Regions from separate parts of the Halomonas sp. I5-271120 genome, predicted to be linked through region 1. Evidence: riboswitches for the same ligand, from Rfam matches in the RefSeq annotation. Region 1 holds a riboswitch; each other region holds the start of a gene.
The links. A riboswitch is a leader RNA that binds a small molecule or an ion and turns the genes downstream of it on or off. The one in region 1 is predicted to bind thiamine pyrophosphate.

Region 1 (3,643 bases):
TTGTCACATGAGCGCTGCGGCGAAGTGCTTTCCCGCACGGTAATACACGGCCCCGTCTCGAGAGAGGCGGGGCCGTCTGCGTCGTTGGCTAACGTTTTCCCGGGCGTTCAGCTCAAGTCGCTCAGCAGCGCTAACACCGGCTCGACCTGGCTGACGTGCAGTACCAGTTTCACTCCGCCGGCCTTGGCATCGTGCAGCGGCGTAACCACTGCAAATTCGCCTTCCTCGAGGTGGAACTCATGGATTTCGCGCAGGCCTTCTGAGGTCTTACAGCAGATCGAGCGGTAGGCATCGTCTTCGCCGTAGGTCAGGCGGTGGTAGACCTTGAAGAAAGTGTAAAGGGCAAGGCCGTTGGGAAAGTCTGGCCAGCGGGCAGGACTTTCTCGGGTCTCAGCATCGATTGTTGCGCCGTTTTGCTCGGCCGAGGCGATAGCGTTGGCCAGGGGCTCGGCCAGCAGTGAGCCGGTATCGATCGGCAGCGGTGTCAGGTTAGCCAGAGCATCACGGTAGTAGGCGAGGCTGGCGGCGATGTCGTCTGTACCGCGAAGCTTATGCTCGTGGTGATGCAAATCCGCGGGTGCGAAGGCGCCATTTTCCCAGCCATGGATTACCTGCAGGGTCAGTCGTTGCTCGCGCAGCGCTTCGTCCAGTAGCGCCTGAAGTGCTACGCGCAGATGAAGCTTGCGTTCCGGGACATCGTTATCGAAGGCTTCGTAGGGCATCGCAAATATCTGGTGCAGGCACCCTTCGGCGTGCTCCTTGGCTTCTGTGTAGTTCATCCTGAATTCCTGCAGGTAATTGTTGGCATGGGGTATTCTGAGCATCGCCTAGGTTATCGGCTGAGAATGGCATTACCTGAGTGATTGAGGCGATTTGGCCGGCCGGGATGACTCAAGTATCCTGTCACGAGATAATCACAGCGTTATACTCGTCAGCAAAGTACTCACCATCGAAGTACTTACTAACGTAGTACTTGCTGACGAGTACTTGACGACTTAGTACTGACCATTTTAGTACTGACCATTTTAGTACTCACAATTCATTCACTGTCGCCAGGGGAGTCCCCGGCTGTGCCGTCAATATGGACAGGCGCGAGCTGGGACTGAGAGTGCACCACGTGCTGACCCTGGAACCTGATCCGGTTAATACCGGCGGAGGAAGTGCGACATGCCTTACCCAACGTTAGCCGCGCTGGGCGCGACGCTTGTGCTTTTCACTTTGCTTGGCCTGCGCGCCCGGCATTTCAACAGGGCGCTGGGTGACGGTGTTCCCGATGACGCCCTCGATGACTATGTCACCGCCCGCAACTCCCAGAACGCCTCGACCCTGGGGCTGTCCTTCCTGGCTTCCGGCATGGGGGCGTGGATTCTCTTCGCGCCGCCGGAAGTGGGTGCCTTCGCGGGGCCGGTCGCACTGGCCGGTTATGCCATTGGCGCGGCACTTCCCTTCCTGGTGCTCGCCGCCTGCGGCCCGGCGATCCGCCGCTATCTCCCCGAAGGGCGCAGCATCGGCGAATTCGCCGAGCGTCGCTACGGAGCCGGCGTGCGCCGCTATGTGTCGCTGATTTCTATCCTCTACATGGCCTGCTTCCTGGCGGCGGAGTTGACCGCCATCGGCGGCATCACCGCGCTGCTTTCCGAAGTATCGCCGGCGTTGGTGGTGAGCGGTGTGGCCCTCACCACGTTGCTTTACACGGCGCTCGGTGGGCTGCGGGCGAGCCTCGCCACCGATCGCTGGCAGGCGGGGCTCTTGATTGCGCTGCTGGCGGTGGTCGGCTGGCTGGGCCTGTCGCGGCTGCCGGCTTTGCCGGAAGAGGCTACGATGCCGGGCATCCCCACCGGCAGTGCGCTGTCCGTGGCGTTGACCCTGGTGATCGCGGTCACGGCGGCAAACCTTTTTCATCAGGGCTACTGGCAGCGGGTCTGGGCGGCAAAGAGCGGTCAGGCGCTGGGACGTGGGGCGCTGCTGGGTGGCCTGGTGACCGTAGCGGTGGTGGCGGTGGTCGGGGGCCTGGGCATTCTCGCCGCCATGTCAGGCGTTGCCCTCGGCGAGCCGCCGATGCCGTTCTTTGCCCTGCTGATCGACGCGTCGGCCGGCCTGAAGCTGCTTGGCCTGGTGCTGGCGGTAACGCTGGTGGCCTCGAGCGTCGATACCCTGCAGAACGCTATCGCCTCGCTGGCGGTCGGCGATGGCAGTGAACGCGGCCGGACGGGGCTTGGTCTGCCGATGGCCCGCTGGCTGACGGTGGCGCTGATGGTGCCGGTGGTGGTGCTGGCGCTGCAGAATCTCTCTGTGCTGCGACTGTTCCTGATCGCCGATCTGCTCTGCGCCTCGGCGATCGTGCCGGTGCTGCTCGGCCTGTGGCCGCGCATGACCACCTTGGCGGCGGTGGCCGGCGGTCTGGCGGGCCTTGTGGGTGCCGTGCTGCCCGGCTGGCTGGAACAGGGCAGCTTCACGGCGGGGCTCTTGGCGGCAAGTTTTCCCGGTGGCGTACCGACCCTTGAGCCTTTCCTCGGCGCGCTGGTCGCCTCGACGCTTCTAAGCCTCACCGTTGCATCTCTGCGCCCGGCGCGAGAGGCTCGCGCCGTCTAACCGTCGCCGAACAGGCTGCCTAGACGCGGGGGCTTGCCAAGGCGGCTTGCAAAGGCGGTTTGCAAGACCGTTTACAAGGGCAGGGCATGGCGCCCACTATCAGGGGATTGACGACCAACCCGCTGATAGGAGGCTCCATGTCTGACACGCCCAAGGATTCACGCCGGCGCTATTCCGCCCCGGTGGTCGATGGCCTCGGTAAGTCCGCCAGTCGCGCCATGCTGCGCGCGGTGGGCTTTACCGATGAAGACTTCGCCAAGCCCCAAGTGGGCATCGCCTCGACCTGGAGCCAGGTCACGCCCTGCAACAGCCATATCGACGGCCTCGCCGACGAGGCCAGTGCCGGTGCCGATGGCGCCGGTGGCAAGGGCGTGATCTTCAACACCATCACCATCTCCGATGGCATCGCCAACGGCACCGAGGGCATGAAGTATTCCCTGGTCTCGCGGGAGGTGATCGCCGATTCCATCGAAACCGTGGCCGGCTGCGAGGGCTTTGATGGCCTGGTGGCGATCGGCGGCTGCGACAAGAACATGCCGGGCTGCCTGATCGGCCTGGCCCGCCTCGATCGTCCCAGCGTGTTCGTCTACGGCGGCACCATCCTGCCCGGCGAAAACCACACCGATATCGTCTCGGTGTTCGAGGCGGTGGGCGGTCACGCCAAGGGCGATCTCGACCTGATCGACGTCAAGCACATCGAGGAAACCGCGATTCCCGGCCCTGGCGCCTGCGGTGGCATGTACACCGCCAACACCATGGCCTCGGCCATCGAGGCGTTGGGCATGAGCCTTCCTGGCAGCTCGGCGCAGAACGCCGTTTCACAGGCCAAGCGCGACGACTGCGCGGCTGCCGGGGCCCAGGTGCTCGAACTGCTCGAGCGCGATATTCGTCCCTCTCACATCATGACCCGCGAGGCCTTCGAAAACGCCATCACCCTGGTGATCGCGCTGGGCGGTTCTACCAATGCGGTGCTGCACCTGATCGCCATGGCGAATAGTATCGGCGTCGAACTGGGTCTCGACGATTTCACCCAGCTTGGCAAGCGGGTGCC
Region 2 (3,643 bases), 1.7 Mb from region 1:
TCAGGCCCCGTTCGAGGCTCACGATAACGCCTTGCCGGAAGCCTTGCAGGACATGAATTATGACCGTTACCGACAGATTCGCTTCCGTCCCGAAAAGGCCCTGTGGCGCGATCAGTCTCTCTTCGAGGTGCAGCTCTTCCACACCGGTTTTCTCTACGACCAGCCGGTAGGCCTGAACCTGGTCGAGTCGCGCGACAACAGCGGCCAGGTCGACGTGTCACCGCTGCCCTTCGATCAGGGGTATTTCCGCTATGACGATGCGGCGGCCCCCATCGGCGAGGCACTGGCCAAACAGTCCAGCGACGACCAGGCCCGGAACGATATCGGCTACGCGGGCTTTCGCCTGCATTACCCGCTCAACCGCGGCGACTACCGCGACGAATTCATGGTCTTCCTCGGCGCGTCCTATTTCCGTCTGATCGGCCGCGACCAGAGCTACGGCCTATCGGCGCGCGGGCTGGCCATCGACACCGCCTCGCCACAGGGCGAGGAGTTCCCTGCGTTCACGGACTTCTGGCTGGTCAAGCCGGCGCCAGACGCCACGCATATTCAGGTGCTGGCACTACTCGACAGTCCCTCGGTCAGTGGCGCCTACCGCTTCGATATCACCCCCGGCGAGTCCAGCACCGTCGATGTCGAGGCACGTCTCTTTGCCCGCGAGGACGTGAAGAAGCTCGGCATCGCCCCGCTGACCAGCATGTTCTGGCACGGGAGTCTGGAGCGCGTGCACGACGATGACTATCGGCCCCGCGTCCACGACTCGAACGGCCTGTCGATGCACACCGCCAAGGGGGAGTGGATCTGGCGTCCGCTGAGCAATCCCTCGCAGTTGCATGTCTCCTCGCTGCGCGATGACATGCCCCAAGGCTTCGGCCTGGTGCAACGCCTTCGTGCATTCGACGATTATTTGGACATGGAAGCGCGCTATGACCTGCGCCCCAGCCAGTGGGTAACGCCACAGGGCGGTGACTGGGGGGCCGGCGGTGTGGAACTGGTGGAGATTCCCACCGAGAACGAGACCAACGACAATATCATCGCCTACTGGGTGCCCGATGCGCCCTTCAAGGCCGGTGAGTCACGAACCTACCGCTACCGCACCTCGACCTTCGGCGCCTATCCGCCGACTCTCGAGCGTGCCGGTGTGGTACATACCCGCCAGGGTTGGGGAAGCGTACCCGGCCAGGACGATCCTCCGCCCAGGAGTCGCCGTCATTTCATCGTCGACTTTCGCGGCGGAGAGCTGTCGAGCCTGGATGCCAGCCAACCCGTGGAGATGACGCTGACGACGTCCAGCGGCGAGACCCTCACGCCGCAGGTGCAGCTGCTGCCCGACGGCAAGACATGGCGGGCGAGTTTTCGCCTCCAGCCCGACGGCGATCAGCCAGCCGACATGCGGCTGTCGCTAACCCTGCGTGGCCAACCGCTGACGGAAACCTGGAACTATGTCTGGTACCCCGGCGCTGCCCGCTGATAGCGACAGTAGCGAAAAGCGCTAGCCTTCGCCGAGCGCCTCGGCGAAGGCCTGCGCAGCGTTGTGCCAATCCTGCTGCTGGCGCCTGGCCTCAACAGCTCCCTTACGTAACTGAGCCCGAAGCTCGCCGTCTTCGAACCAGCGGCGCAGTGCCGTCGCCAAGGCCTTGGCATCTCCCGGTTCTACGGCCATACCCGCGCCTTCAGGCAGGGTATGACGCAATGCGCCGCCGGTGGTGGTGATCACCGGCAGGCCACGGGCCAGCGCTTCGGTCACCACCATACCGTAGCCTTCGTAGTAGGACGGCAGCACGAAGAGGTCCGCATCTGCGTAGTAGGATGAAAGCGCCTCAGGCGAGCGGGTCCCCAGCAGGTAGACCAACTCACCCAGCCCTTTTGCCTCGATCATCGCCTCGACCCGACTCGCATGGTCGGGGTCGAGCTCCAACCCGCCGATGCAGTCGCACTGCCAATTGAGGTCTGAAAGCTCGGAGAGCGCCTCGATCAGCACCTCATACCCCTTGCGTGGCGTCAGGCTCGCCACGCAAAGCAAGCGAGCGGGCTCAGTACCATCGACACAGCGGTCGACGCTGTTCGCCAATGGCACTGGCGTGACCCCCGGCTCGACCACATGAAGGCGCGATTTCAGCACACCGAAATCGGCCAGCCGTTCGGCAGTGAAGGTGCTGGTCGCGATCACCCGATGCACCGCCCTTAGCGCCAGCGTCTCGCTGACGCGAAAGCTTTCCCGCTGGATATCGCTCAGGCCGGTCTCGTCGGCCAGCGGATGATGCATCAGGGCGGTGAGCTCGAGCAGGTTGGCATGACGCGCCACTACTTCGGGCAGACCGGCCATCACCATGGCATCGAGCACCACCCGAGCGCCTTCGGGCTGTCGCGTCAGGGCGCGCTCAAGACTCTCGGTCGCCTGCTGATCGGGTGTCGGGAAGCGCCCGGCGAGCCCTTCTACCACAACCTCCCAGCCGCGCTCGCGCAGCGCCTCGGCGATGCGGGCGTCATAGACGTAGCTGCCGGTGAGCTGGTCGGGGTCGCCGGCTACCAGCAGGGTCAAAGCGGGCGTCCGGGAAGCGGCTGACATCATCCGTGACATCCTCATTTCAGTGGAAGAGTCGTTGTGCAGGATACGGCGCAAGCATAGCGCGGACTGGCAAGGACACGACAAGCTGCTAGACTGTCGCCACTCGCTTGACGGGGTGCCGGTGATACCGGCTGAGACCGCCCAACGCGTGCCAGCGCACGCGACAGGGGGGATCCCGTTGAACCTGATCCGGCTCGTACCGGCGTAGGAATCAAGCGGTGGCAGGGCACGGCTGCACCAGTCTCGCCCGGTTACGCCTTGCCCCCGATACGCCTACCCTGCCCGTGCCCCGGATCACGACCGTCACCGGAGGCCAGATGGGCTACTGCTTCAGCGATCTCACCACCACCTGCCAACAGGATTGGCACCGCTATATCGAGCACGACTTCGTGCGCACCCTCGGCGCCGGCACCCTCGATCAAAACGCCTTTCGCTGCTATCTACAACAAGACTACCTGTTCCTGATCCACTTTGCCCGCGCCTACGCGCTGGCCGCCTACAAGAGCCGTACCCTGAGCGACCTGCGCCAGGCCAACCGAACTGGACCTGCATGTCGGTTTCTGCCGCGATTGGGGCATTTCCGAGACCGATCTGGCCGCAGTGCCCGAGGCCCGCGAGACACTGGCTTATACCCGCTATGTGCTCGAGGCCGGCCACCGCGGCGACCTTCTGGACCTCCACGTAGCGTTGGCGCCCTGCCTGATCGGCTACGGCGAAATCGCGACCTGGCTCAATACCCAACCCACCACGGTGCGCGGCGCGGCCAACCCTTTTGACGCCTGGATCACGCTGTACGAAGGCCCCGAGTTTCAGCAGGCCATGGTGGATGAAATGGCCTGGCTCGATGCGCGCCTAGCGGAGGTCGGGCCGCGACGCTTCCAGGAACTGAGCCAGATATTCAGCGAGGCCACACGGCTCGAGATCGATTTCTGGCAGATGGGCCTCGATCAGCGCGACTGAGCCTGTCTCACAGGGCCTGTCGCACAGGGCCTGCCAAAATGGGCTCGCTGGAAAAGACCGCTCGGTTTGGTGGTGCCGAACGGCCATTGCAAGCCACCACCGGGAGCCAAGGCT
Region 3 (3,643 bases), 900 kb from region 1:
CGGGTTTGATACTTCGGCACCGTCCTCCGGCGTCGCAAAACCGACTCCCTCCATGGCGATGGCCGGCATGGCGAGCATCGTCAGCGCTAGCGCAGTTAACCAGCGGCCGGCACTTTGCGTCAGCATCTTCATTTCCGCGTCTCCCAGTTTCGGTCTATGTGACCTGACGTATCACGCCAGGCCAAGCAGCGTTTCTGCCTGCACTCAGCGTAGCCGTTCCATGAGAAAAGGATGAGGTTTCACCGTATTTGCTCAAGAAGATAAACATCCAAGGTTGGAAAGCCGCAGGACGCAGGGCACAGGTGAGAGCTTCGCCAGTGGCCTTTGCCGGGCTATGAAAGCGGCTGGCCAAATGCCGTGGCGGCAGCTTGCGGATCGGGTTGACCGCAGATCGCGGAGATCACCGCCAGCCCATGAGCGCCCGATTGCCGGATGGCCTCGACATGGCTCGCGCTCAAGCCGCCGATGGCGACACTCGGCAGCGGGCTTGATGCCGCTAATTCGGTGAGACCGCCAATGCCGAGCGGCGGCGCATGATCCTGCTTGCTTGCGGTGGCAAACACCGGGCCTATACCAAGATAATCCAGTCCTTGCGGATCGAGAGCGGCGAGCTGGGTGCTGTTTTCCACCGAGAGCCCCAGGATAGCATTGGGCCCCAATTTGCGGCGTGCTTCGGCCACGGCGCCGTCCTCCTGGCCGATGTGCAGGCCGTCGGCCCCGGCGGCAATGGCGACGTCTAGACGGTCATTGATGATCAGCGGGACGCCGGTGCCGTGCAGTGCGGTCATGAGTCGTCGAGCCTGATCGATGAGCTCAGCATCGCTTGCTGTCTTGTCACGCAGCTGAACCATCGTCACGCCGCCGCGCACGGCGGCAAGCACGGTATCGATGAGCCCTTTCTTTGCGCAAAGCGCAGCATCGGTCACCAGGTACAAGGTCAGGTCGAATGCCTTGGATGGGCTGTGGTTACACATGGCGGACCTCCGGGTGGCGATCCTCAAGTGCTGACGCGTCGAGTCCATAGAGAGCGTCGATAAAGGCGACCGAGAAGCTGCCGGGACCTCTGGCTTCCTGGCCGGCCAGTTCGCCGGCCCTGGCATAGCAGGCAAGTGCCGCGACGGTCGCCACAAAGGGATCCTCGGCCTCGGCGATGAAAGCGGCGACGACCCCGGTCAGCGAACAGCCAAGGGTTGTGACCTTGGGCATCAGCGGATGGCCGCCCTCGACCCATACCAGGCGCTGGCCGTCAGTGACGAGATCCTGCTCGCCGGTGACGGCGACCACGGCGCCGGTTTTTCGGGCCAGTTGCAGCGCCGCGTCGTGGGCGCTGTCGGCGGCATCGGTGCTGTCGACGCCTCGGCCGCTCGCGCTTTCGGTCGCCAGGGCAATGATCTCGGAGGCATTGCCGCGTATCACCGTGGGTGACAGGGCAATCAGCTGGCGGGCGGTCTTGCGGCGATAGGCGGTGGCACCTACCGCGACCGGATCCAGCACCCAGGGCGTGCCGGCTGCTCGGGCGGCGCTAGCCGTCTCGAGCATGGCCTCGACCCAGTGCGGTGATAGCGTGCCGATATTGATGGTCAGGGCGCGGGCCAGCCCGGCGAACTCGGCGGCTTCCTCTCGCGCATGCACCATGGCCGGCGACGCGCCGATGGCGAGCAGCACATTGGCCATGGCATTCATGGCGACGAAGTTGGTGATGTTGTGGATCAGCGGCGCCGTCTCGCGGACTCGCGTCAGATGGGCAGTGGGGTCAATCGTGATCATCGTGCCTCCTGAGCGGAGGCGTTCGTGTGGCAGGCGTCGGGCGCGCCCACCACACGACTCCCTCCGCCGGCATTATCCGGGTCAGGTTCGAAGGGTGCCTCTCAGCCGGCGAGTGCCGGCGCCCCTGTCGTCAGTGTGCACACTATCTCTGCCGATCGGCTGGCTGTAAAGCCCAGCCAGCATCAGCCGGTTACCGGCGCTAGGCCGGCGGCGTCGACCAGCGCTCGAGTGTAGGGCGTTTGAGGCACGCCCAGTACCTGCTCGCTTGAGCCTTCCTCGACCACGTCGCCATCCTTCATCACCATGACCCGGTGGGCCATGGCGCGCACCACCGCCAGGTCATGGCTGATGAACAGGTAGCTCAGGCCTCGCCGGGCCTGCAAATCCCTGAGCAGCTCGACCAGTTGTTTCTGCACGGTACGGTCCAGCGCCGATGTAGGTTCATCCAGCACTACCAGCTCCGGCTCGAGAATGATGGCCCGGGCCACGGCAATGCGCTGGCGCTGGCCACCGGAGAACTCATGGGGATAGCGCGAGGCGCAGTCGGCGGGCAGCCCGACCTCGAGCAGCGTCGCCTGGACGCGCCGTTCGACCTCGGCGTCATCGAGCTCGGGATGATGAAAACGCAGCCCTTCGCTGATGATCTTGGCCACCGGCAGGCGCGGCGACAGCGAGCCATAGGGGTCCTGGAAGACGATCTGGAAGCGTCGACGCTGCTGGCGCAGCGCCTTGCCGCTGAGCGTATCCAGCCGCTCCTCGGCGAAGTCGATTTCGCCATCACTGGCCGTCAGGCGCAGCAGCGCCATGGCTAAGGTGGTCTTGCCGGAACCGGACTCTCCGACGATGCCCAGGGTCTCGCCGCGGCGAAGGGTCAGGTCGAGCGGCTGCACCGCCACGAAGGGCGGCGGGTTCCGAGAGAAAAGGCGCTTGGGGCGCGAAAAGGCTACCCGTAAGGCTCGCGCCGCCATCAGCACAGGGGGGCTGCCGATGGGACGTGGCCGGCCCTGTGGCTCGGCATTCAGTAGCGTGCGGGTGTAGTGGCTCTGCGGATCACGAAAGACGCGTTCTACCGGACCGGTTTCCTGCTCGCGGCCGTGATAGAGCACGCAGACCCGATCGGCATGGCGGCGCACCAGGTTCAGGTCATGGGTGATCAGCAGCATGCCCATGCCGTGGCGCTCGCGAAGCTCTCTGAGCAGGGCCAGGATGTCCTGCTGCACGGTGACATCGAGTGCCGTCGTCGGCTCATCGGCGATCAGCAGCTCCGGTTCATTGGCGATCGCCATGGCGATCATCACTCGCTGGCGCTGGCCGCCTGACAGCTGGTGGGGCCAGGCATCCAGCAGTTCGTCCGGCCGTGGCAGCTTGACCTGGATAAGCAACTCCCTGGCCCTGGCGCGGGCGGCCTTACCACTGAGGCCCTGATGCAGGCGCAGGGTCTCGCCGATCTGTTTCTCGACGGTATGCAGCGGGTTCAGCGAGGTCATGGGCTCCTGAAAAACGAAGCCAACTCGACTGCCAAGCAAGCCCTGCCAGTCGCGCCTTTTTAGCGTCGCCAGATCGGTATCACCCAGCTGGCGCTGCCCGGTGACGCTGGCATTGTCAGGCAGCAGGTTCATGGCCCCCAGGGCGCTGACCGACTTGCCTGAGCCGGATTCGCCAACCAGGGCCAGCGCTTCGCCGGCATGGATATGCAGTGACAGCGAATCCACTACCCTCTCGCCGTCGAAGCCGATGGTCAGATCGTCCAGGCGCAGCAGCGGTCGGTTATGAGAGTGCGGGGGCGTTTCAGGCATCGTCCGTGCTCCTGGCGGCGTCATGCGTGGTCGCAGACGTAGTCGAGGCGAGTGCCTTGGGGCTGGTCTGGATATGGCGC

Region 2: linked by a shared signal. The riboswitch ahead of Q2K57_RS03250 (TenA family protein) and the one ahead of Q2K57_RS10795 (sodium:solute symporter) in region 1 are both predicted to bind thiamine pyrophosphate.
Region 3: linked by a shared signal. The riboswitch ahead of thiM (hydroxyethylthiazole kinase) and the one ahead of Q2K57_RS10795 (sodium:solute symporter) in region 1 are both predicted to bind thiamine pyrophosphate.

The regions. Positions count from the first base shown of each region.
Region 1 covers NZ_CP130701.1:2,423,510-2,427,152, forward strand. Annotated here, with positions in the region: gene Q2K57_RS10790 (hypothetical protein) at 108-779, opposite strand; TPP riboswitch at 1,045-1,178, shown strand; gene Q2K57_RS10795 (sodium:solute symporter) at 1,168-2,592, shown strand; gene ilvD (dihydroxy-acid dehydratase) at 2,730-3,643, shown strand, end outside.
Region 2 covers NZ_CP130701.1:734,920-738,562, forward strand. Annotated here, with positions in the region: gene Q2K57_RS03240 (glucan biosynthesis protein) at 1-1,471, shown strand, start outside; gene Q2K57_RS03245 (glycosyltransferase family 4 protein) at 1,493-2,572, opposite strand; TPP riboswitch at 2,671-2,797, shown strand; partial or broken gene Q2K57_RS03250 (TenA family protein) at 2,887-3,529, shown strand.
Region 3 covers NZ_CP130701.1:3,324,075-3,327,717, forward strand. Annotated here, with positions in the region: gene Q2K57_RS14885 (DUF4399 domain-containing protein) at 1-132, opposite strand, end outside; gene thiE (thiamine phosphate synthase) at 333-974, opposite strand; gene thiM (hydroxyethylthiazole kinase) at 967-1,767, opposite strand; TPP riboswitch at 1,809-1,903, opposite strand; gene Q2K57_RS14900 (ABC transporter ATP-binding protein) at 1,950-3,563, opposite strand; gene Q2K57_RS14905 (ABC transporter permease) at 3,556-3,643, opposite strand, start outside.